DNA from 4 places in the Bradyrhizobium sp. NBAIM08 genome. Region 4 is predicted to be linked to each of the others. Evidence: predicted binding sites of a transcription regulator. Region 4 holds the regulator's gene; each other region holds the start of a gene.

Region 1 (5,764 bases), on a different contig from region 4:
CACACATCGTGGCTGCCTCTCTTGGCTACAGTCGGGGGTTTTAAGAATGAGTTCACTTCAACAGCGCATCGCGACCCTGAGCGACGTCACGACCCATCTCATCACCGAATTGTACGAGTTGGAGGGACTGCACGAGCGCCTCAGGAAGGCAGAGCTGTCGGTGCGGCGGCTGAACCGCTCGGCTCGCGCACCGCATTCGGCTTCATCAGCTCGTCCTCGCCGCGCCGCTGTCCCTCGTCGCGGGTCGAGGCACCGTCAGCGGACGTAGGACTATTCAGGCGGACGTTTGGCGGCGGCAGCGTCCCTTCGACGCCGCGCATTTCGAGCCGACGCGGCACCCGGACTTGATCGCTCCATCGAGCGCATGACGCTTCACATCACCACGACCTTGGTGCCGACATTGACGCGGCCGTAGAGATCGATGACGTCCTCGTTGCGCATGCGGATGCAGCCGGAGGAGACGTTGGTGCCGATGGTCCAGGGCTCGTTGGAGCCGTGGATGCGATAGAGCGTCGATCCCAGATACATCGCACGGGCACCGAGCGGATTTTCCGGGCCGCCTTCCATGTGCCTGGGCAGATCGGGCCGGCGCGCGAGCATTTCCGCCGGCGGCGTCCAGTCCGGCCATTCGCGCTTGGCGGTGATCGATTTCACGCCGGACCAGGTGAAGCCGGGACGACCGACGCCGATGCCGTAGCGCAATGCCCGGCCGTTGCCCTCGACGAGATAGAGGAACTTGTTCGGCGTATCGACCACGATCGTGCCGGGACTTTCCTTGCCGCTATAGTCAACGAGTTGTTTCTCGAATTTCGGATCGAACGGACGCTGCCGCGGATCGACCGCCTCCTGCTGCAGAGACGCGCCCTGCTGATATCCGCCTTGTTGATACCCACCTTGCATCTGCGGCTCGCCCATCGGCGGCAGGCGCCGCTGGTCGTAATAGCCCGGCTGCTGCTGATACACCGGCTGCTCCGGCGCGTAGGCCGGGCCGCGGCCGGGGCCATCGCCGAACAGGAATTCGATGAAGCCGCCGCCCATGTTGGAATGGGACGCCACGCGCACCGGGGCCGGCGGCACGCGCGGCTGGTACAGCACCGCGGGCGGATCGTTCGGCACGCTGTTGTCGAAGGCGCCCGCGTCGTTCGCGCCGGCCATGAAGGTGCAAGCGCTGCCGAGCAGCGCGACAGACATTTTCTTGAACATCGACGTACTCTGTACTGTTTCGTCTAGATCACATGCGTCGTGGAGAGCCGGTGGCTGATCCGCGCTCTTCGACGTGGTCAATAAAAAGCAAAAGCCGTTTTGTTTGGTAAACGGACAGCGCGTTTGGATTCACCACGTCGCGAGCGCGCCTGCAATTTGGCGATCAGCGTTTATTTTCGATGAACGCCGCGCGGCCATGGTTAATCGCTTCTTTGCGCCGCGTCGCGCGCGGCCGATCAGCAGTTCCTGCTGTGAACTTCGTGTTAAATCGCTTCTGCCTACAAAGACGCGTGAGTGAGGTGGGGGAGTATCCTGATGGCTGTTCACCGCAAGCGTTTTCGCGTCGAAGATATCGTCGGTGGCGAGATGCCCATTGTAGACGTAACTGAAGAGGCACTCCCGATGCATAGCGAGATCATGGCCGAGCTGCGCGCGATCCGCGCCCAGATGGCGAAGGGCATCGTCGCGGCCCCGCTGTCCGGCAGCGCTGCCATGGCGGCGATCGACGCCTCGACCGCGCACGAGCTTGCCGAAGCGCGCACCATGCTCGATACCTACCGGGCGCAGATCGAGCAGTGCGAGAAGCTGAAGGTCGAGCTCGACCTCATCCACGACGCCATCGACCGCACCAAGCGCGAGATCGCGACGCTGCACGGCAAGAGCTTCGACGGCGGCGAGATGGCCAAGGTCAACGGCGAGCTCGGCGCGGTGGTCGGCGGCACCGAGCAGGCGACCCAGCAGATCCTCGAAGCCGCGGAATCGATCGACCAGGCCGCCAGCGCGATGTCGAAGGTGGACTCGATCGATCAGCAGAAGCGCCTTGCCGACGACATCCAGGAACGCGTCATCTCGATCTTCGAAGCCTGCAACTTCCAGGACCTGACCGGCCAGCGCATCAGCAAGGTCATGGGCACGATGAAGTTCATCGAGCAGCACATCAACGCGATGATGGAGATCTGGGGCGGCGTCGACGCGATCAAGTCCCATGTGCCCGCGCAGGTCGACAACCGCAGCGAGGACGAGAAGCTCCTCAACGGCCCCAAGCTCGCCGGCGACGTCGGCCACGCCTCGCAGGACGACATCGACGCGCTGTTCGACTGAGCGGCGACGACATCGGAATAACAAAACGCCGGCCTTGGGCCGGCGTTTTTTGTTTTGGCCGGTGCAGATCGTGAACTCTTCTTCCCTTCTCCCCTTGTGGGAGAAGGTGGCGCGAAGCGCCGGATGAGGGTTCTCTCGACTCGCAAGACCGTTCGTGAGGAGATAGACCCCTCACCCGTCTCGCCGCTACGCGGCGAGCCACCTCTCCCACAAGGGGAGAGGGTAAGAGACCGTCACGCCCTCGGCGCGCAGCGGACGTAGACCATGTTGCCGTAGCGGGTGCCAGCGTCCTTGTCGATGAAGCGGGTGATCATGACGCGACCGTCGAAGGAGACGATTTCGCGGTCCTGGTCGCCGGGGGTCGGGCCGGCCGGCCCGATGTAGTTCTTGCCGCTCGGCGAGCCCTTCAGCCGCAGCTCCTGCGGCGTCGCCTGGTCGGCGAGATGCATGATCACGCCACCGGAGGAACCGGCGGTGATCACGTAGGGGTTCCTGCATTGCTCGCGCGCCATCTTCTCGGTGCGGGCGCGATCGGCCGGGTTCTGGAACGAGGCGAGGCCCCAGCGGCCGACGATCTCGTCGGCGCGGATGGTGGCGGGCATTTCCGGAGCGACGCCAGGTTCGGCATCGGGCGGCGGCGGGGACGACGTGAGGGACGGCAGGTTGAAGCCGCCGCCGCAGGCGCCCAGCAGCAGCGCCAGACAAGAGGCGGCCGCCAGATTGGCAACCGTGCGCGCGTGAGCCGAACTGATCATGGCATTCCCCCGAACAAGACCATGGCCGCACCCCTCCCGCAGCCAAGCGCAAAACCGCTGCCGGAGCAATGACGTCGTTCTTTACGGCGACGCCCCGAGCGAGTTTCCAATGCCACCATCCTATATCCGCCTCAACAATCGCTTAACCACCTTTGCTTGACAGGATCGCGGCCAAGCCATATTTCCGGACCCACTATTAGCACTCGGAAAGCCCGATTGCTAAGCGCGCCGTTCGATCCTCGACGCGAGGGCGGACGGAAGCGCCGCCCCGCCGACCCCACTACTTCCGAAGCGAGCCTCCAAAGGGAAACGTCATGGCTAAATCCAAATTTCGTCCGCTGCATGACCGTGTCGTGGTCAAACGTATCGACGCCGAGGAAAAGACCAAGGGCGGCATCATCATTCCGGACACGGCCAAGGAAAAGCCGTCCCAGGGCGAGGTCGTCGCCGTCGGCCCCGGCGGCCGCGACGAGACCGGCAAGCTGATCCCGATCGACCTCAAGGTCGGCGACCGCGTGCTGTTCGGCAAGTGGTCGGGCACCGAGGTCAAGATCGACAACGAAGAGCTCCTGATCATGAAGGAGTCGGACATCATGGGCGTGCTGGCCTAAGGCCGTCCGCCTGAACAGCCGCTGAATGTCATGCCCGGATCCAGGCGATCCGGGCATCCATCGTTCCGCCGCACGGCACAAGACAACACACATCACATAACACGAGGGATTGCAGACCATGGCTGCCAAAGACGTCAAGTTTTCCGGAGACGCGCGCGATCGCATGCTGCGCGGCGTCGACGTTCTCGCCAACGCCGTCAAGGTGACGCTCGGTCCGAAGGGCCGCAACGTCGTCATCGAGAAGAGCTTCGGCGCCCCCCGCATCACCAAGGACGGCGTCACGGTCGCCAAGGAGATCGAGCTCGAGGACAAGTTCGAGAACATGGGCGCCCAGATGGTGCGTGAGGTCGCCTCCAAGACCAACGACCTCGCCGGCGACGGCACCACCACCGCGACCGTGCTGGCCCAGGCCATCGTGCGCGAAGGCGCCAAGGCGGTCGCCGCCGGCATGAACCCGATGGATCTCAAGCGCGGCATCGACACCGCGGTTGCCGCCGTCATCAAGGACATCGAGAAGCGCGCCAAGCCGGTCGCCGCCTCCTCCGAGGTCGCCCAGGTCGGCACCATCTCGGCCAACGGCGATGCCGCCATCGGCAAGATGATCGCCCAGGCGATGCAGAAGGTCGGCAACGAGGGCGTCATCACCGTCGAGGAGAACAAGTCGCTCGAGACCGAGGTTGATATCGTCGAGGGCATGAAGTTCGACCGCGGCTATCTCAGCCCCTACTTCGTCACCAATGCCGAGAAGATGACCGCCGAGCTCGAGGACGCCTACATCCTCCTGCACGAGAAGAAGCTCTCGGGCCTGCAGGCCATGCTGCCGGTGCTGGAAGCCGTGGTGCAGTCGGGCAAGCCGCTCGTCATCATCGCCGAGGACGTCGAGGGCGAGGCGCTGGCCACCCTGGTCGTCAACCGGCTCCGTGGCGGCCTGAAGGTGGCCGCGGTGAAGGCGCCGGGCTTCGGTGACCGCCGCAAGGCCATGCTGGAGGACATCGCGATCCTGACCGGCGGCCAGCTGATCTCCGAGGAGCTCGGCATCAAGCTCGAGAACGTCACGGTGAAGATGCTCGGCCGCGCCAAGAAGGTGGTGATCGACAAGGAGAACACCACGATCGTCAACGGCGCCGGCAAGAAGCCCGACATCGAGGCCCGCGTCGGCCAGATCAAGGCGCAGATCGAGGAGACCACCTCGGACTACGACCGCGAGAAGCTCCAGGAGCGCCTCGCCAAGCTCGCCGGCGGCGTCGCGGTGATCCGCGTCGGCGGTGCCACCGAGATCGAGGTCAAGGAGAAGAAGGACCGCGTCGAGGACGCGCTCAACGCCACCCGCGCCGCGGTGCAGGAAGGCATCGTTCCCGGCGGCGGCGTCGCGCTGCTCCGCGCCAAGAAGGCGGTCGGCCGTCTCACCAACGCCAATGACGACGTCCAGGCCGGCATCAACATCGTGCTGAAGGCGCTGGAAGCCCCGATCCGCCAGATCTCCGAGAACGCCGGCGTGGAAGGCTCGATCGTGGTCGGCAAGATCCTGGAGAACAAGTCCGAGACCTTCGGCTTCGACGCCCAGAACGAGGACTATGTCGACATGGTCGAGAAGGGCATCATCGATCCAGCCAAGGTGGTGCGCACCGCGCTGCAGGACGCTTCTTCCGTGGCCGGCCTCTTGGTGACCACCGAGGCCATGGTCGCCGAGATGCCGAAGAAGGAAGCTCCGCCCGCGATGCCCCCCGGCGGCGGCATGGGCGGCTTCTAAGCCTTCCGTTCCGTGACAGAGTTGCGAAGGCCGCCTCCGGGCGGCCTTCTTTTTTGCCGACCCTGCCCGTTTCGCTTTCCGATTCAACCAGCGGCCAAAACCCACTACGGTGGCGCGCCGATTCTGATTGTTTGGGCATGATCCTAGAGACCGCTTCACGCTTTCCGGATCATGGCCGTTGCGCGAGGATGTCATCGATGCGTGCGCTTCTGGTTTGCTCCACGGCCGTTCTGGCCCTGCTCGCCGTTCCGCCGCAGGCCTCCGCCCAGATGAAGCTGTCGCCGAAGGCGACCGCGCCGGGGGGAACCGAGACGCGCTATTTCACCGCGATGGACGGGCTGATG
Region 2 (5,764 bases), on a different contig from region 4:
TCGACAGCCGATCTTCGAAGGCTTGGTCGAGTGCTATTCCGCGCGCTAGCGCCTCGCTTTCGCCAGAGACCGGGTTTCTGCGTCCGAAGAAGGGGCGGAAACCTGCTCGACCTTGAATTCGATGCTGTCGTCTGACGGCGGCGTCTCGGCACGAAGTCGCGTCTCGACATGGCCGCGACGCGCTCGGACACCCGTCCTTGGATGGCTCTCAAAGCCGCTTCGATATGTTGGAGATCGACCCTGTCCTTGCCTCTCGGGCTCTGTTTCGTCAGGCGCAGTCCTTCGAGGTCGAGTACGTTGATCGGACCCCATTGCGTCGAGGTCCTCCGGACGTGCGGTTTGAGTTCATGGTAGGCCAGTCCGCATGCCGCCGGCAAAACGTCGACGACGAACTATCGATCACCCGGATCACGCCCGGGCCGCTCGGCGTACCGGCATCCCTCACCGTGAATTGGTCGTCGGCGATCTCGAAAGGCTCCTTCGCCGCGCCGTCCGGCAGTTCGCTCAAGGCCGCGGTCCAGCGTCGATTGTTTTCCGGGGTCGTGGGACGAGAATATCGACGTCACCGGTCTGGCGCGTCAGTGCGTTGAAGGAAAGCGCATAGCCGCAGATTAGCACGTTGGCAAAATAAGTCGGGTTGTCAACTTTGCCGTTGGTGCGGTAGCGGCGGATCGTGAAGTTGGCATCGAGGGCAAGGCCGGCCGCAGCAGCGCGCGTGCGTCCTTCGGGTCTCCCAGCAGCGCCAGCGCAGGGCATCTACGATCGGTCGCCATTGCGGTATTGGTAGCGCGGGCATGTGACGCTGCTCGGTGACGCCGCCCACCCGATGGTGCAGCATTTCGGGCAAGGTGCCGGGCAAGCCATCGAGGATTTGCTGCTGTTGCCGTGGTCGGCATATCTACACCGGCTTTTTCAACTTCCTATGAAGTTGGGGCTTGGGCTAAGCGCACCCGAAAACAAGGGGACATAATACGGCGTCAAAGAAAAACCCCGGCATTGGTGCCGGGGTTCTGTAATTCTCGTTTCGCGGCTGGATCAGAAGTCCATGCCTCCCATGCCGCCGCCCGGAGGCATGGCCGGGCCGGCTGCGGCCTTCTTCGGCAGCTCGGCGACCATCGCTTCCGTCGTGATCAGCAGCGCCGCCACGGAGGAGGCATTCTGGATAGCGGTGCGCACGACCTTGGTCGGGTCGATGATGCCCTTGGAGACGAGGTTGCCGTACTCGCCGGTCTGCGAGTCGAAGCCGTAGGCGTACTGATCCTTCTCGAGGATCTTGCCGACGATGACCGAACCGTCTTCGCCGGCGTTGATCGCGATCTGGCGGGCCGGCCAGGACAGTGCCTTGCGCACGATCTCGACGCCAGTCTTCTGGTCGTCGTTCTTGGTGCGCAGACCCTTGAGCTGTTCGGAGGCACGGAGAAGAGCGACGCCGCCGCCCGGGACGATGCCTTCCTCGACAGCCGCACGGGTCGCATGCATCGCGTCATCAACGCGATCCTTGCGCTCCTTCACCTCGACCTCGGTCGCGCCGCCGACGCGGATCACCGCCACGCCGCCCGCGAGCTTGGCGAGACGCTCCTGGAGCTTCTCACGGTCGTAGTCCGAGGTGGTCTCCTCGATCTGCGCCTTGATCTGGGCAACGCGAGCCTCGATGTCGGCCTTCTTGCCGGCGCCGTTGACGATCGTGGTGTTCTCCTTGTCGATCATCACCTTCTTGGCGCGACCGAGCATCTGCAGCGTGACGTTCTCGAGCTTGATGCCGAGGTCTTCCGAGATCGCCTGGCCGCCGGTCAGGATCGCGATGTCCTGCAGCATGGCCTTGCGGCGATCGCCGAAGCCCGGAGCCTTGACGGCCGCGACCTTCAGACCACCGCGGAGGCGATTCACGACCAGGGTCGCAAGCGCTTCGCCTTCGACGTCCTCGGCGACGATGACCAGCGGCTTGCCGGTCTGCACCACGGCCTCGAGCAGCGGCAGCAGCTCGTTCAGCGAGGAGAGCTTCTTCTCGTTGATCAGGATGTAGGCGTCGTCCATCTCAACGCGCATCTTGTCGGCGTTGGTGACGAAGTAGGGCGAGATGTAGCCGCGGTCGAACTGCATGCCCTCGACGACGTCGAGCTCGGTCTCGAGCGACCTGGCTTCCTCGACGGTGATGACACCCTCGTTGCCGACCTTCTTCATGGCGTCGGAGAGGAACTTGCCGATCTCGGCATCGCCGTTGGCGGAAATGGTGCCGACTTGGGCGATCTCCTCGTTCGAGGTGACCTTCTTCGAGTTCTTCTGGAGATCCGCGACGACGGCTTCGACCGCGAGGTCGATACCGCGCTTCAGGTCCATCGGGTTCATGCCGGCGGCGACCGACTTGGCGCCTTCGCGCACGATGGCAGCGGCGAGCACGGTCGCGGTGGTGGTGCCGTCGCCGGCCGCGTCAGCGGACTTGGAGGCGACTTCGCGGACCATCTGCGCGCCCATGTTCTCGAACTTGTCGTCGAGCTCGATCTCCTTGGCCACGGTGACGCCGTCCTTGGTGATGCGCGGCGCGCCGAACGACTTCTCGAGCACCACGTTGCGGCCCTTCGGGCCGAGCGTGACCTTCACGGCGTTAGCGAGGATATCGACACCGCGCAGCATGCGGTCGCGGGCGTCGACGCCGAATTTCACTTCTTTGGCTGACATATTGGTTTCCCTGAGTTGTCTTGGTCTCATCTCACCCTTGGCGAGACGCCCGGCAGGCGCTCCTCAGGGGTGAGCGGTGCGAGCGGTTGGTTAGGCGGCCTTCTTCTTCGAAGCGGGAGCTTCGAGCACGCCCATGATGTCGCTTTCCTTCATGATCAACAGGTCCTGGCCGTCGATCTTGACCTCGGTGCCCGACCACTTGCCGAACAGGACACGGTCGCCGACCTGGACGTCGATCGGGGTCAGTTTGCCGCTCTCGTCGCGGCCACCGGGGCCAACGGCGATGACTTCGCCCTGCGAGGGCTTTTCCTTGGCACTATCCGGAATGATGATGCCGCCAGCGGTCTTCTCTTCTGCGTCGATACGCTTGACCACGACGCGGTCGTGAAGCGGACGGAATTTCATGCAGCCCTCCTAAGCATTTGCACGAGTTAGAGATTTTGGAGTGCTAGCAATCGATGCCCGTGAGTGCTAGTCACGGGCCGAGCTGAGATAGGATAGGATTTTTGCGGGAGCAAGGGGCTCTGGCAGAAAAATAGGCGCTCAGGACGGTCGCCTGCCATCAGTCTCTATGGCTAACTGGAGACGTGCTCGGCTGAGGTTAGCTGGTATACCTGTCGCACGCCCAATCAAACCGGCAAGTCGCCAGCGCTCGCCCAAAACGTAGTGGCTACGGTCGGCTTACCAACGCGAATAGAGACCACGCCTTCCAGCCCGTCTTGCAGGCATGCTTGAACATATCCTGGCCGTCGATCTCGAAGCTTTCGCTGAATTGGATCGCCGTGCCAGAAATGATCTTACGCAGCAGCGTCTTGCGCTCGAACAACGTCACACTGCGCAGATCGCGACCGTTCAGGTATAGAAGGTCAAAAGCCACCATCACGATCTTCGTCGAGCGGCCTTTGAGTTCATTCTGAAGAACAGAGAAGTCGGTCGTGCCGTCGTCAGCCGGAAGGGCTCCGCTCTTGCCCCTCGATCGACCGCGCCGCCCGACGGCCAGTGGGTGTTTCGAACTCGTGATGGAAATAGTACTCGACCGCTTCCTTGCCGCGTCCTTCAAAGACCTTGCACCCCTGCGAAAGAACCATGCCCCGGTTGCAGATGCGGACGAACTCCATCTGGACTTATCCGTCTCGTCGATCCCATCACCCGGATCTCCCGTGAAGTGCCGACCGACAAAAAGATTTCAACGGCGATGGCATTTCGGATATCCGGATCTCTCGGCCGATCCAGGACCGAGGTGAACAGCATTTCGCCGTACCTTCGCAAAGGCGCGGCCGGTTGCCATGAAACGCTCGATCATCGTCGCGATGAATTTGGCAGGCTCAGCCGGCGTCGTCGTGGCTCCGCTACGCATCAAAATCCGCGTAGCTTTTGAGATCCATGAAGACCGCCGCCGGCAGCCCGATCGTGAGCTTGACGGGCCCTGTCGTCTTGAAGTGGTCGAAGCTTGAGATTCATCCCGGTGTTCCTCCCTTCACCTTTCAACAGGAGTGCGGTATTGCGCGAGTTTCTCACTGTCACGACTAGGCAGGAACGGCGAACGAAGACGTTGCGTCCAGCATTATCGGCTGACGGACCGACATAGCCGCGGTGTCGCATAGAATGGCGCCAGTGCTTGCTGTGATCGTCCCACAGTACCGGAAGGCTGAACCTCCGCCGCCGCCGACGCTGGCGCTCCTAATCGCTGAACCTAGCGCTGGCGGCCGAAGCACCCACCGGAAAGCGAACCAGACCCATGCGATGATCTGAAGGACAAGATTGGAGATAAAGGCTGTCTGGTAGGCGATCTCCGGATAATGCCCCGCCTGAGGCGTCCAATGTTCAAGGACGACGCCAGTGGCATATTGCAGGACAAACGCTCCACCGATATGGAGCACGTTCAGCGCAGCATTGGCCCGTCCGGCAAGTTCTTTCGGGAAATAACTAGCCAGGAGCACATAGCTAAGCACTGTAGCTGCGCCGACGGCGGCCACAGCGGCCCACAGGACGTATGATGACAACGGCCATCGCAGGATAATCGCGAGTTGCACGGCAATGAACAGAAGGCCGACGACCGCGAGGAGCGCCTCTGTTCCAATGCCATAGCGACGCAGCCGGTCAGCCAGAACGCCTAGCAGGAGCGCACCCAGGCTGAGCGCGACGGCCATGACAAACAAATGTTGCACCAAAGCAGCGCGATCAAGTCCCTCGACGTCAGTGAACCACTGCGCCGCCCAAAGTCCCTGCAGCGCCCAGGCGGTGCCGACGGAAGTCGCTGATAGCGGCGCCAGACGCCAGAAATGCGGATCGGTATAAATCTTCTTCAAGCTGGCCATGGCTGTTCCACGCAGGACCGGCGTTGCCGATGCACTCTCCGGCACCAAGAGATAGATCATCGCCGAACAGCCGGCCGTGACGACAGCGAACAATGCGAACAGCGTCCTCCACCCCACCCAAGCCAGCAACAGCTGCGCCGGCGAGGTCGCGGTTACCGCTCCCAATGCACCGAGCATGACCATCAGGCCGTTGAGAAACGGAAGACGGTCGTTCGGAAACCAGAGAACGAGGGCTTTCAATCCGGCGGTCAGGCTCGCGGCGACGCCGAGACCGAGTAGCGCCCGGCCTAGAAGCAGCATGAGCAAATTGTCTGACGTAGCAAACAATGCGGCGCCGACCGCAGCAGCAACCAGCAGCACACTCTGGATCAGCCGCGGACCATACCGATCCAGAAGGATGCCGACCGGTATCTGCGCCGCCGCGAAGGTGAGAAAATAGACCGATGTCAGCAAGCCAAGATCACCAGCGTCGAGCCCCAACTCCAATGTCAGGGGAGCGGCGACCAAGGCGTTGATTGTCCTGCGTAATCCAAACTGCAAGGCGGCATATCCGCCCATGCTCAATCCGACCAGGTGTGCGTGTTCGACGACGAGGCCACGCATGACGGCGGCGATATCGTTCACAGCAAGCTCCCAGCCATACAGAGTTGGATCGTCAGGAACGTCGCTGGGGGCATATCCGCGGGCATTGAAGGTGATGCAGCGATAAGCACGAGAAAAGTAGCGAACCTGGGTTTCCCATTCGCGGCTATCTGAGCCGAGCTCGTGCA
Region 3 (5,764 bases), on a different contig from region 4:
CCCAGGCACTATCCGATTGCGAGAGGGCGCTCGCGATCGCGCCCGATTCCGATCAGGCTCATCTGGTGCTGGGCCTTTGTCTTGCCGGACTAGGCCGGGTCGACGAAGCCCTCGCCAGTTTCGACAGAGCCCTCGATATCAGGCCCGATCTCGAGAGCGCGATCTCGAGCAAGATCTTCACGCTCGATTTTGTGCCGGACGCCAGCGTCGAGCGGCATCAGCAGGCGCGACGCGTATGGTGGGAGCGGATCGGCGCGAGAATCGCTTCAGAAGCGGCGGCACCGCATGACAACGGCCGCGATCCGGATCGCCGCCTGGTGCTTGGCTACGTCTCCTCGGACTTCAACGCGCATTCGGCTGCGTTCATCTTCAAGCCCGTCCTGCAACACCATGACCGCGCCCAGTTCGAGATCGTGTGCTACTCGTGCTCGGCGAAGGAGGACGCGACGACACGCGAATTTCAAGGCATCGCCGATCGCTGGCGTGACGCCTCGCAATGGAGCGACGATCGCCTCGCCGCCCAGATTCGCGACGATCGCATCGATATCCTGATCGATCTGTCCGGCCATACAAAAGGAAACCGCCTCGGCGTATTTGCGCGCAAGCCGGCACCGATCCAGGCGCACGGCTGGGGCCATGGCACCGGCACCGGGTTGCCGACAATCGACTATCTGTTCTCGGATCCGGTCGGGATTCCGCACGAGGTTCGGCATCTGTTTGCAGAGACGGTGGTCGACCTGCCGTGCTTCGTGACGCTGGCGCCGCTGCCGGCCGGGATTACGCGGGCCGGAACGCCGGCGCTCTCGAACGGCTTCGTCACGTTCGGTGTCTTCAACCGGATCAGCAAGATCTCGGACGAGGCGGCGGCAGTCTGGTCCAGGATCCTCGAGCGGGTGCCGGGCTCGCGACTGTTGATCAAGGACGTGGCTCTCGACGATCAACTGGTCCGCGACAAGCTGCTGGCGCGATTTGCGGCTTGCCGATTGCCGGCCGAACGCGTCGATCTGCTCGGGGCCACGTTGCGGGACGAGCATCTGGCATCGTTCAATCGCATCGATATTGCCCTCGATCCGTTTCCGCAGAACGGCGGCGTCAGCACATGGGAAGCCCTGCAGATGGGTGTGCCCGTGGTGGCGAAGCTCGGCAACAGCCTGCCGGGCCGCGCCGCCGGCGCCATCCTCACCGCGCTTGGCCTGCCGGACTGGGTCGCCGACAGCGAGGAGGCCTATGTCGAGATCGCGGCCAGCCGCGCGGCCGAGATCGGCGAGCTCGACAAGTTGCGCCGCGAGTTGCCCGCAACGATCAACGCCGCGGCCGCGGGCAACCCCGTCTCATATGCACGCGCGGTGGACGCGGCCTATCGCGCGATGTGGACGCGTTATTGCAGCGGCGGCGTTTGATTGCGTGATCTCGTAGGGTGTATTAGCCGAAGGCGTAATCCACCGTTTCTGTTTCGGCACGCGGAGAGAAACGAGGTGGATTACGCCAGCGACAGCGCTTCGCGCCGCTGCGGGCTAATCCACTCTACGCGACCTCAATGCAGGCGGAACACGCCGTCGACGGCGCGGAGCTCGGCCGGCTTGATCAGCTTGGAATGGGCCACCGTCACCGAATGGAGCGGACCGTCGAGCTTCTCCTGCCAGAACGCCAGGAAATCGGTGAGCGCGGGGAATTTCGGAAACATGTCGTAGTTCTGCCAGACATAGGTCTGGAGCAGCGAGGGATGATCCGGCATTCGATAGAGAATTTGTGCCGTCGTCAGCCCGTAGCCCAGCATCTGTTTCCGGAATTCCTCGGAAACGCCCCCAACGCGCAGTCCCATGCCAAACCTCCTTTGCAGGAGCGCATTCGGCGAGTGGCTTGGTCCGTGCCCCGGGGAGCCACCCGGAAACGATGCGCTCACAGACGAGAAATGTGACGCAAACTGACAACTCATCTCAAGCCCAAAAGTTTAACAAGCTGTTGAAATTCAATGCTTTAGCAGCAGAGACGACTCCGTGCTAATACGGTCACGGCTGCCCGGTTAACGATGGCGAGGGGTTTCTGGCAGTCCGCGCTTTCGGCTGCTAATTTTTCTGCTACAAACCCTTGCTCCCGCAAAATTCCTGTCCTATTTCAGGCTCGCCCGTGCTAGCACTCACGGGCAACGACTGCTAACAATCTCCAAATCCTCAACACGTGCAATTGCTTAGGAGGACTGCATGAAATTCCGTCCGCTTCACGACCGCGTCGTGGTCAAGCGCATCGACGCAGAAGAGAAGACCGCTGGCGGCATCATCATTCCCGACACTGCCAAGGAAAAGCCCTCCCAGGGCGAAGTCGTCGCCGTTGGTCCCGGTGGCCGCGACGAAGCTGGCAAGCTGATCCCGATCGACCTGAAGGTCGGCGACCGCGTGCTGTTCGGCAAGTGGTCCGGCACCGAGGTCAAGATCGACGGCCAGGACCTGCTGATCATGAAGGAGAGCGACGTGATGGGCGTTCTCGAAGTCAGCGAGTCCAAGAAGAAGGCGGCTTAAGAGCCCCTCTCCTCCCCTCCAGTCAAACTCACCTAAGGAAAACTCCAGATGGCAGCCAAAGAAGTCAAATTCTCGGTTGAAGCGCGCGACAAGATGCTGCGCGGCGTCGACGTTCTCGCCAATGCGGTGAAGGTCACGCTCGGTCCGAAGGGCCGCAACGTTGTGCTCGACAAGTCGTTCGGCGCTCCCCGCATCACCAAGGACGGCGTCACCGTCGCCAAGGAGATCGAGCTCGACGACAAGTTCGAGAACATGGGCGCGCAGATGGTGCGCGAAGTCGCCTCCAAGTCCGCTGACGCGGCCGGCGACGGCACCACCACCGCCACCGTGCTCGCCCAGGCGATCGTGAAGGAAGGCGCCAAGTCGGTCGCCGCCGGCATGAACCCGATGGACCTCAAGCGCGGCATCGACCTCGCGGTCGAAGCCGTCGTGGCCGACCTCGAGAAGAACTCGAAGAAGGTCACCTCGAACGACGAGATCGCCCAGGTCGGCACCATCTCGGCCAACGGCGATGCCGAAATCGGCAAGTTCCTCGCCGACGCCATGAAGAAGGTCGGCAACGAGGGCGTCATCACCGTCGAGGAAGCCAAGTCGCTCGAGACCGAGCTCGACGTGGTCGAGGGCATGCAGTTCGACCGCGGCTACATCTCGCCCTACTTCGTCACCAACGCCGACAAGATGCGCGTTGAGATGGACGACGCCTACATCCTCATCAACGAGAAGAAGCTCTCCTCGCTGAACGAGCTGCTGCCGCTGCTCGAGGCCGTGGTGCAGACCGGCAAGCCGCTGGTCATCGTCGCCGAGGACGTCGAAGGCGAAGCGCTTGCGACCCTCGTCGTGAACCGCCTGCGCGGCGGCCTCAAGGTCGCGGCCGTCAAGGCTCCGGGCTTCGGCGATCGCCGCAAGGCCATGCTGCAGGACATCGCGATCCTGACCGGCGGCCAGGCTATCTCGGAAGACCTCGGCATCAAGCTCGAGAACGTCACGCTCAACATGCTCGGTCGCGCCAAGAAGGTGATGATCGACAAGGAGAACACCACGATCGTCAACGGCGCCGGCAAGAAGGCCGACATCGAGGCGCGCGTGGCGCAGATCAAGGCGCAAATCGAGGAGACCACCTCGGACTACGACCGTGAGAAGCTCCAGGAGCGTCTCGCCAAGCTCGCGGGCGGCGTCGCGGTGATCCGCGTCGGCGGCGCGACCGAGGTCGAGGTGAAGGAGCGCAAGGATCGCGTTGATGACGCGATGCATGCGACCCGCGCGGCCGTGGAAGAAGGCATCGTTCCGGGCGGCGGCGTTGCCCTGCTCCGTGCCTCCGAGCAGCTCAAGGGTCTGCGCACCAAGAACGACGACCAGAAGACCGGCGTCGAGATCGTGCGCAAGGCGCTGTCGGCCCCCGCTCGCCAGATCGCGATCAACGCCGGTGAAGACGGCTCGGTGATCGTCGGCAAGATCCTGGAGAACAAGGCCTACAATTACGGCTTCGACTCCCAGACCGGCGAATATGCCGACCTCGTCAAGAAGGGCATCATCGACCCGACCAAGGTGGTCCGTACCGCGATCCAGAACGCTGCCTCGGTGGCCGCGCTCCTGATCACCACGGAAGCCATGGTCGCCGAGCTGCCCAAGAAGGGCGGCGCCGGCCCCGCGATGCCTCCGGGCGGCGGCATGGGCGGCATGGACTTCTGATCCAGCCTCTCAGGCACGATACGAATGCGAAACCCCGGCAGCGATGCCGGGGTTTTTGTTTTTTGGGGAGCACGTCATTCCGGGGCGCGCCCCTCTTGGGCGCGAGCCCGGAATCCATAACCACGAAACTCACGGGCGACGGGCATAGCGGGCCCACTCCATCTGGCTGTGATTATGGATTCCGGGCTCGGCGCTGCGCGCCGCCCCGGAATGACGGAGCAAGCCTTACTCCACCTTCCCGAGCCGCTCGAAGCGCGGCTCGCCGTCTTCATCCAGCGACCAGAAGATCCGCGTCACCTTGCCGATGAGATTGTCCATCGGCACGAAGCCGAACGTCGACTGCACGCGGCTGTCGGTGGAATTGTCGCGGTTGTCGCCGAGCACGAAGATGTGGCCCGGCGGCACCGTGAAGACGTCTGTGTTGTCGAGATAGCCGTTGTCGAGGCAGTCGTATGTCACATAGGACGCACCGCTCGGCAGCGTCTCGCGCCAGCGCTTGACGGCGGCGCGGTCGTCGACACCGCAGGCGTCGCCGGCAAATGTCGCCTCCAGGGCGACGCGGGTCACCGGGCGGCCGTTGAGGATGAGCCGGCCCTGCCGCATCTGGATGCGGTCTCCGGGCAGGCCGACGACGCGTTTGACGTAGTCGGCAGAACTGTCCTTCGCCGTCCGGAATACCACGATATCCCCGTATTCGGGATCGGCGGCGAGGATGCGGCCCGAGATCCAGGACGACGCGAATGGGAGGGAATAGCGGCCATACCCGTAAGCGTATTTCGCGGCGAAGACGTAGTCGCCGACCATCAGCGCCGGTGTCATCGAACCGGACGGAATGTTGAACGGCTGATACAGGACGAAGCGAAACAGGATCACCGGCGACCACAGCACCGGGATCATGAGGATCAGGACGACGATCGCCTTCCAGTCGCTGGATCGTGCCGCGGGGCGGATCGATTCCTGAAGAACGGTCATGGGCCTTCCCTGATCAAGACGTTGCGGCCCCAAGATGACGCAACCTGCGAGCGCGCTCAATCCCCGACGAGCTCAAATTTGGTCGCGCCTCGCGCCGATCGCGTTCATCGCAGACGGCAGCAACGCCGATGTGAAGGGCCGCCCGTGGGCGGCCCTTCGGTTCATGCGCTCTCGGGCGCCTTCAGACGCACGAGCCGGGTCAGGAGGGCATCGAGGCCCTGGCCTTCACCGGCATGGAGGTCGATGCGGCCGACCTTCTCGACCAGCCGCTCCAGCGACTCCAGCTCCTTGAGCCGAAGCAGCAGGGGGTTCTCCTCCATCAGGCGGGCAGTGTTCAGGAGCGAACGCGTCGCCGCGGTCTCCTCCTGCCGGCGGATCAGGTTCGCCTTCGCGACCCGCTCCGCCTCCACCACCTTGTTCACCAGCTCCCGGATCTCGCCGGGCAGGATCACGTCCTTGACGCCGAGCTCGGTCACCTCCACGCCTGATACCGCGACGCGTGCACGCACATAGTCGCGCAGCTCCGCATCCAGCGCCGCCTTCGCAGACAGCACCTCGTCCAGCGTCCGGCCCGCCACCGCCTCGCG
Region 4 (5,764 bases):
CCAATCCCGGGGGGACCGGCGGCGTCAAGCAGGACAAGGTCGAGACCCCCGCAGGCCTTGCCTATTTCACCACCGAAAGCGGCAAGGCCGGCGACACTCCGGTGAAGCGCTATTCGATGATCGTGCCCGGCGCCGGCTTCTCCGGCTATGTCGCGGTGCAGATCCCGGAGAATGCGACCAAGATCTACACCGACGAGGCGGTGCGGCAGATGTTCGCGAGCGCCACGACCCGCAGGCAGGTCTCTGCCGAGGAGCAGATCGCGCTGCTGCCGTTCAAGATCACCGATCTCGCCGACTTCAAGGACATCAAGACCCTGGCACCGGGCTCGAGCATCATCCTGGCCGACGGCGATGAGAGCGTGGGCTACGAGGCGAGGCCGTTCATGATCCTCGGCCTGATCGGCGCCACCCCGCAAGCCGCCGACGACCGCGCCCGCTTCGCCCGGGAGGCGGCGCTCCAGATTCCCGGCGTGCGCGAGTCGCGCATCACTATGTCCGAGCCGATCCGCATCAACGGCCAGCAAGGCTTCGAGACCCGGATCGACGGCGTCAGCGGCAAGGACAAGGTCCCGGTGACGGTGGTGCAGTGGATCCGCTTCTCGAGCGGCGGCGCATCATTGCGCATCATCGCCAGCGCCCCGCGCGACCAATGGCAAGCCGCCTTCACCCGCTTCCGCACCGTACGCGACGGGATTCAGCCGAAGGGGTAGGACGAAGCCGGCGCTAATCGTGGTTGGTCGCAGTTTCACGAAGAACCTTCGCCCAACTTCTCCCTGTGGTTATGGATCCCGGGTTCGCGCTTTGCGCGCCCCGGGATGACGGCGCTATGGGCTTTGTCAGCCCACGCGCTGGACAGAACCGGCCGCATTTTCGGGCTTCTGTTCGTACACGAACGGAACTAGGCTTCCTCCCGTTGGATCATCCTGGAGGGGAGGTAGACATGCTGGTTCGGCGACAGGTCTTGGCAATGCTTGGAACGACGGCGCTGGCGACGCTCGCGCCAAGCGCGCTGTTCGCGGCCGCACCGATCAAGCCGGACGAAGCGTCCGCGCTGCTCGTGATCGACGTGCAGAACTGCTTCCTGCCCGGCGGGAGCCTCGCGGTAAAGGAAGGCGAGCAGGTGGTGCCGGTCATCAACAAGATCTCGAAGGCATTTGCGAATGTGGTGCTGACGCAGGACTGGCACACGCCGGGCCACGTTTCGTTTGCGTCGGTTCATTCCGGCAAGAAGCCGTTCGAAACGGTCGACCTGCCCTACGGCAAGCAGGTGCTGTGGCCGGACCATTGCGTGCAGGGCACCGAGGGCGCGGCGCTGTCGAAGGACCTGTCGATCCCGCACGCCGAGCTCATCATCCGCAAGGGATTTCACAAGAACGTCGACAGCTATTCGGCCTTCCTCGAGGCCGACGGCAAGACCTCGACCGGGCTCGCCGGCTACCTGCGGGGCCGCAAGATCAAGCGCGTCTTCGTCGCTGGTCTTGCGACAGACTTCTGCGTCGCCTGGACCGCGCTCGACGGGCGCAAGGCGGGCTTCGAGGTCTATGTGGTGGAAGACGCCTGCCGCGGCATCGACACGCAGGGCTCGCTCGCCAAGGCCTGGGCCGACATGGCCAAGGCGGGCGTGAAGCGGATTCAGTCTGCGGATATCGCGGTGAGCGCGTAGGCGGCGCGCTATCCTCCGTCATTCCGGGGCGCGCTTCAGCGCGAGCTATGGTGCGCAATTTGCGCACCTGAGAATCCATTGTGCGGTTGTCTCTGCTGTTCAATGGATTCCGGGTTCTCGACTTCGTCGAGCCCCGGAATGACGCCAACACTCAGTTCGCCGCGCTGCTCGATTCGTTGTTGTTCGCCGCGGGCGCAGTCTTCGCGCCGCCCTTGGCGACGCCGACCAGCGCCGGGCGCAGCACGCGGTCACCGATGGTGTAGCCGGCCTGCATGATCTGCACCACGGTGCCCGACGGCACCGACGCGTCAGGCACTTCGTACATTGCCTGGTGGAAGTTCGGGTCGAACTTCTGGCCCTGAGGATCGAGCTTCTTCACGCCGTGTTTTTCCAGCGCGTTGAGCAGCGCGCGCTCCGTGAGCTCGACGCCCTCGATCAACGAGACCAGGCCGGGATCGGCCGCAGCACGCGCCTCCGCCGGAACGGCATCGAGTGCGCGCTGGAGATTGTCGGCGATGTCGAGCACGTCGCGCGCGAAGCCGGTGATGCCGTAGAGGCGGGCGTCGGCGACTTCCTTTGCGGTGCGCTTGCGCAAATTCTCCATCTCGGCCAGCGTCCGCAGCATGCGGTCGCGCGCTTCAGCCGCTTCCTTTTGCAGGGTTTCGACCGAACCCGGCTCGGGATCGTCGGGCATGATGTAGGGTTTCGACACCACGGGCTCGCCGGTCGCTGCAGTCGTGTCTTGGGGTTGCCGGTCTTGCTCGGTCATCGGCTCTGATCTCGAACTCGTTTCAGGGATGTTGGCCCGGATATCGTGCTTAAGCCCGCGAAAATCAAGCGCCCGTGATCGGCAGAAAGGCCGGTCAGCCCCCCAACAGGCGGCTGACGATGCGGGCGGCGTAGTCCACGGTCGGGATCACGCGGGCATAATTCAGCCGCGTCGGGCCGATCACGCCGAGAACGCCGACGATGTGGCCGGCGGCATCCCGATAGGGCGAGATGATGGTGGAGGACCCCGACAGCGAGAACAGCTTGTTCTCACTGCCGATGAAGATGCGCACGCCTTCGGCGGTCTCGGCCCGGCCGAGCAGATCGATCACGCCGCGCTTGGTCTCGAGGTCGTCGAACAACAGGCGAACCCGCTCCAGATCCTCCAGCGCGTGCAGATCTTCGAGCAGATTGGCGTGGCCGCGGACGATGAGCTGACGGTCCTCGCTCTCGCCGCCGGACCAGCTGGCAATGCCGGCCGAGATCACTTTCTGTGTCAGCTGATCGAGCTCGGCACGGGCCTCGCCGAGTGCGGTCTCGAGCTCGAGCCGCGCTTCGGCCAAGGTCCGGCCGCGGATCCGCGCATTGAGGAAATTGCCGGCCTCTGTCAGCGCCGAAGAGGGAACTCCGGGCGGCAGCGTCAACACGCGGTTTTCAACCTGGCCGTCTTCGCCGACCAGGATCACCAGCGCTTTTTCCGGTTCCAGGCGGACGAATTCGATGTGCTTCAGCCGCGCATTGGATTTCGGCGTCAGCACGACGGCGGCGGCCCGGGTCAGGCCGGAGAGCCGCATCAAGGCCTGGTCCAGCGCCGCCTCGACCGATTGCGCCTCGCCGACGGACGAGAGCTGGCTCTGGATCGCCTGCCGCTCGGCCTCGTTGAGGTCGCCGACCTGCATCAGGGCATCGACGAAGAAGCGCAGGCCCAATTCCGTCGGCAGCCGGCCGGCGGAGGTGTGCGGGGCATAGATCAGGCCGAGCTGTTCCAGATCGGCCATGACGTTGCGCACAGATGCCGGCGACAGCGGCATCGCAATCAGGCGGGAAATGTTGCGCGAGCCGACCGGCTCACCGGTCGCGAGATAGCTTTCGACAATTTGACGAAAGATGTCGCGGGAACGCTCGTTGAGCTGGGCAAGGCCTGCGCGCGGCGCGATCAGATGGATCGGATCGTGATGGGCCACAGACGGTAACTCCTCTCAGATCCTTATAATTTGTCCATCCGGGCCGCGTCTGACAAGCGTGGCGTTTGCAGGCCGACGGTCAGGGGGTGAATAAGCCCTTGCCGCCCACCCCCGCCCCACCTACAAGCACCGCGAACAGCCTATTCCCGTGAGTTTTGGAGATTTCCCATGCGGCCAAGCCGCCGTGCGCCCGACGAATTGCGCCCCGTGACGCTGGAGCGCGGCGTGGTCAAATATGCGGAAGGCTCGTGCCTCGTTAAATTCGGCGACACCCATGTGCTGGTCACCGCCACGCTGGAGGACCGCCTGCCGCCGTGGCTGAAGGGGCAGGGCCGCGGCTGGGTCACCGCCGAATACGGCATGCTGCCGCGCGCGACCTCCGAACGCACCCGCCGCGAGGCCTCCGCCGGCAAGCAGAGCGGCCGCACCGTCGAGATCCAACGCCTGATCGGCCGCTCGCTTCGCACCATCGTCGATCTCGAAGCTCTCGGCGAGCGCCAGATCACGGTCGATTGCGACGTGCTCCAGGCCGACGGCGGCACGCGCACGGCCTCGATCACCGGCGCCTGGGTCGCGCTTGCCGATTGCCTCAACTGGATGAAGGCGCGCACCATGGTGAAGGCCAACGTGATGCGCGACAACGTCGCCGCGATCTCCTGCGGCATCTACAACGGCACGCCGGTGCTCGATCTCGACTATGCCGAGGATTCGGAAGCCGAGACCGACGCCAATTTCGTCATGACCGGCGATGGCCGCATCATCGAGGTGCAGGGCACCGCGGAACGCGAGCCGTTCACGCAGGACGAGTTCCTGAAGCTGATCGCCCTGGCGCAGAAGGGCATTGCGCGCCTGGTGGACTTGCAGAAACTGGCCGTGGCGTAGTCAATAAGCCCATGCACCGCCGAATCACCGACAAGCTCGTCATCGCCACCCACAATCCCGGCAAGCTCGCCGAGATGAGGGAGCTGCTCGCGCCGTACGGGATCGAGGCGGTGTCGGCCGGCGAGCTCGGCCTAGACGAGCCCGAGGAAACCGGCAACGATTTCCGCAGCAACGCCGCGATCAAGGCGATCGCCGCGGCGGAGGCGACCAAGCTGCCCTCCTTCGCCGACGATTCCGGCATCGTCGTCGACGCACTCGACGGTGCGCCGGGAATCTACAGCGCGCGCTGGGCCGGCCCGACCAAGGATTTCAACGCGGCGATGGCGCAGATCGAGCGCCTGCTGCAGGAGCGCGGCGCCACCACGCCGGACAAGCGCAAAGCCCACTTCGTCTCGGCGCTTTGTGTGGCCTGGCCCGACGATCATCGCGAGGAGGTCGAGGCGCGCGTCGACGGCACGCTGATCTGGCCACCGCGCGGCACAGCCGGCTTCGGCTACGACCCGATGTTCCTGCCGGACGGGCACAGCCGCACCTTCGGCGAGATGACCAGCATCGAGAAGCACGGCCTGCCGCCGCTTGGGCTCGGCCTGTCGCACCGCGCCCGCGCTTTTCGGAAACTGGCGGAGATCTGCCTTGAGCCGCGCTAACAAGGATGCGTTTGGCGTCTATGTGCACTGGCCGTTCTGCCTGTCGAAGTGCCCCTATTGCGACTTCAACAGCCACGTCCGCCACGCCGCGATCGACGAGACGCGCTTCGCCGCCGCCTTCGCCCGCGAGATCGCAACGACCGCCGAGCGCGCGCCCGGCCGCGAGGTCACCTCGATCTTCCTCGGCGGTGGCACGCCGTCACTGATGCAGCCCGCCACCGTCGGCGCGGTGTTAGACGCGATCGGCAAGCACTGGTCCGTCGCAGGCGACGTCGAGGTGACTCTGGAAGCGAACCCGACCAGCGTCGAAGCCACGCGCTTTGCCGGTTATCGCATCGCCGGCGTCAACCGCGTCTCGCTCGGCGTGCAGGCGCTCGATGACGCCTCGCTCAAAGCGCTCGGCCGCATGCACAGCGCGCGCGAAGCGCTCGATGCCGTCGCCATCGCGCGCCGCGCGTTCGACCGCTATTCGTTCGACCTGATCTACGCCCGCCCCGACCAGACGCCGGCGATGTGGGCGGGCGAGCTGCGGCACGCCATCGATGAAGCGGCCGAGCATCTGTCGCTCTATCAATTGACGATCGAGGAAGGCACGCCCTTCTTCGGCCTGCACCAGGCCG

Evidence for each region. The regulator HrcA, encoded in region 4, represses chaperone genes, less so after heat shock. The targets are predictions, from matches to a motif close to GTTAGCACTCNCNNNNNGNGAGTGCTAAC.
Region 1: a site for HrcA is predicted at 3,255-3,283, ahead of groES (co-chaperone GroES). Genes of this name have one in related genera too.
Region 2: a site for HrcA is predicted at 3,124-3,152, ahead of groES (co-chaperone GroES). Genes of this name have one in related genera too.
Region 3: a site for HrcA is predicted at 2,130-2,158, ahead of I6F37_RS05100 (co-chaperone GroES). Genes of this name have one in related genera too.

What each region holds. Positions count from the first base shown of each region.
Region 1 is NZ_JADYVR010000004.1:286,378-292,141, forward strand. Features, by position in the region: gene I6F37_RS16005 (hypothetical protein) at 141-338, opposite strand; gene I6F37_RS16010 (L,D-transpeptidase) at 373-1,203, opposite strand; gene I6F37_RS16015 (protein phosphatase CheZ) at 1,519-2,304, shown strand; gene I6F37_RS16020 (hypothetical protein) at 2,538-3,059, opposite strand; gene groES (co-chaperone GroES) at 3,374-3,670, shown strand; gene groL (chaperonin GroEL) at 3,789-5,420, shown strand; gene I6F37_RS16035 (hypothetical protein) at 5,618-5,764, shown strand, end outside.
Region 2 is NZ_JADYVR010000014.1:36,311-42,074, forward strand. Features, by position in the region: gene groL (chaperonin GroEL) at 1,036-2,676, opposite strand; gene groES (co-chaperone GroES) at 2,767-3,081, opposite strand; partial or broken gene I6F37_RS32855 (DNA ligase) at 3,389-3,631, opposite strand; gene I6F37_RS45785 (DUF2274 domain-containing protein) at 3,863-4,033, opposite strand; gene I6F37_RS46000 (DUF2274 domain-containing protein) at 4,026-4,133, opposite strand; gene I6F37_RS32865 (MFS transporter) at 4,203-5,764, opposite strand, start outside.
Region 3 is NZ_JADYVR010000001.1:1,037,531-1,043,294, forward strand. Features, by position in the region: gene I6F37_RS05090 (tetratricopeptide repeat protein) at 1-1,400, shown strand, start outside; gene I6F37_RS05095 (usg protein) at 1,535-1,822, opposite strand; gene I6F37_RS05100 (co-chaperone GroES) at 2,202-2,516, shown strand; gene groL (chaperonin GroEL) at 2,565-4,205, shown strand; gene lepB (signal peptidase I) at 4,431-5,177, opposite strand; gene I6F37_RS05115 (slipin family protein) at 5,339-5,764, opposite strand, start outside.
Region 4 is NZ_JADYVR010000008.1:159,238-165,001, forward strand. Features, by position in the region: gene I6F37_RS26180 (hypothetical protein) at 1-710, shown strand, start outside; gene pncA (bifunctional nicotinamidase/pyrazinamidase) at 941-1,663, shown strand; gene grpE (nucleotide exchange factor GrpE) at 1,815-2,432, opposite strand; gene hrcA (heat-inducible transcriptional repressor HrcA) at 2,527-3,615, opposite strand; gene rph (ribonuclease PH) at 3,784-4,497, shown strand; gene rdgB (RdgB/HAM1 family non-canonical purine NTP pyrophosphatase) at 4,509-5,144, shown strand; gene hemW (radical SAM family heme chaperone HemW) at 5,131-5,764, shown strand, end outside.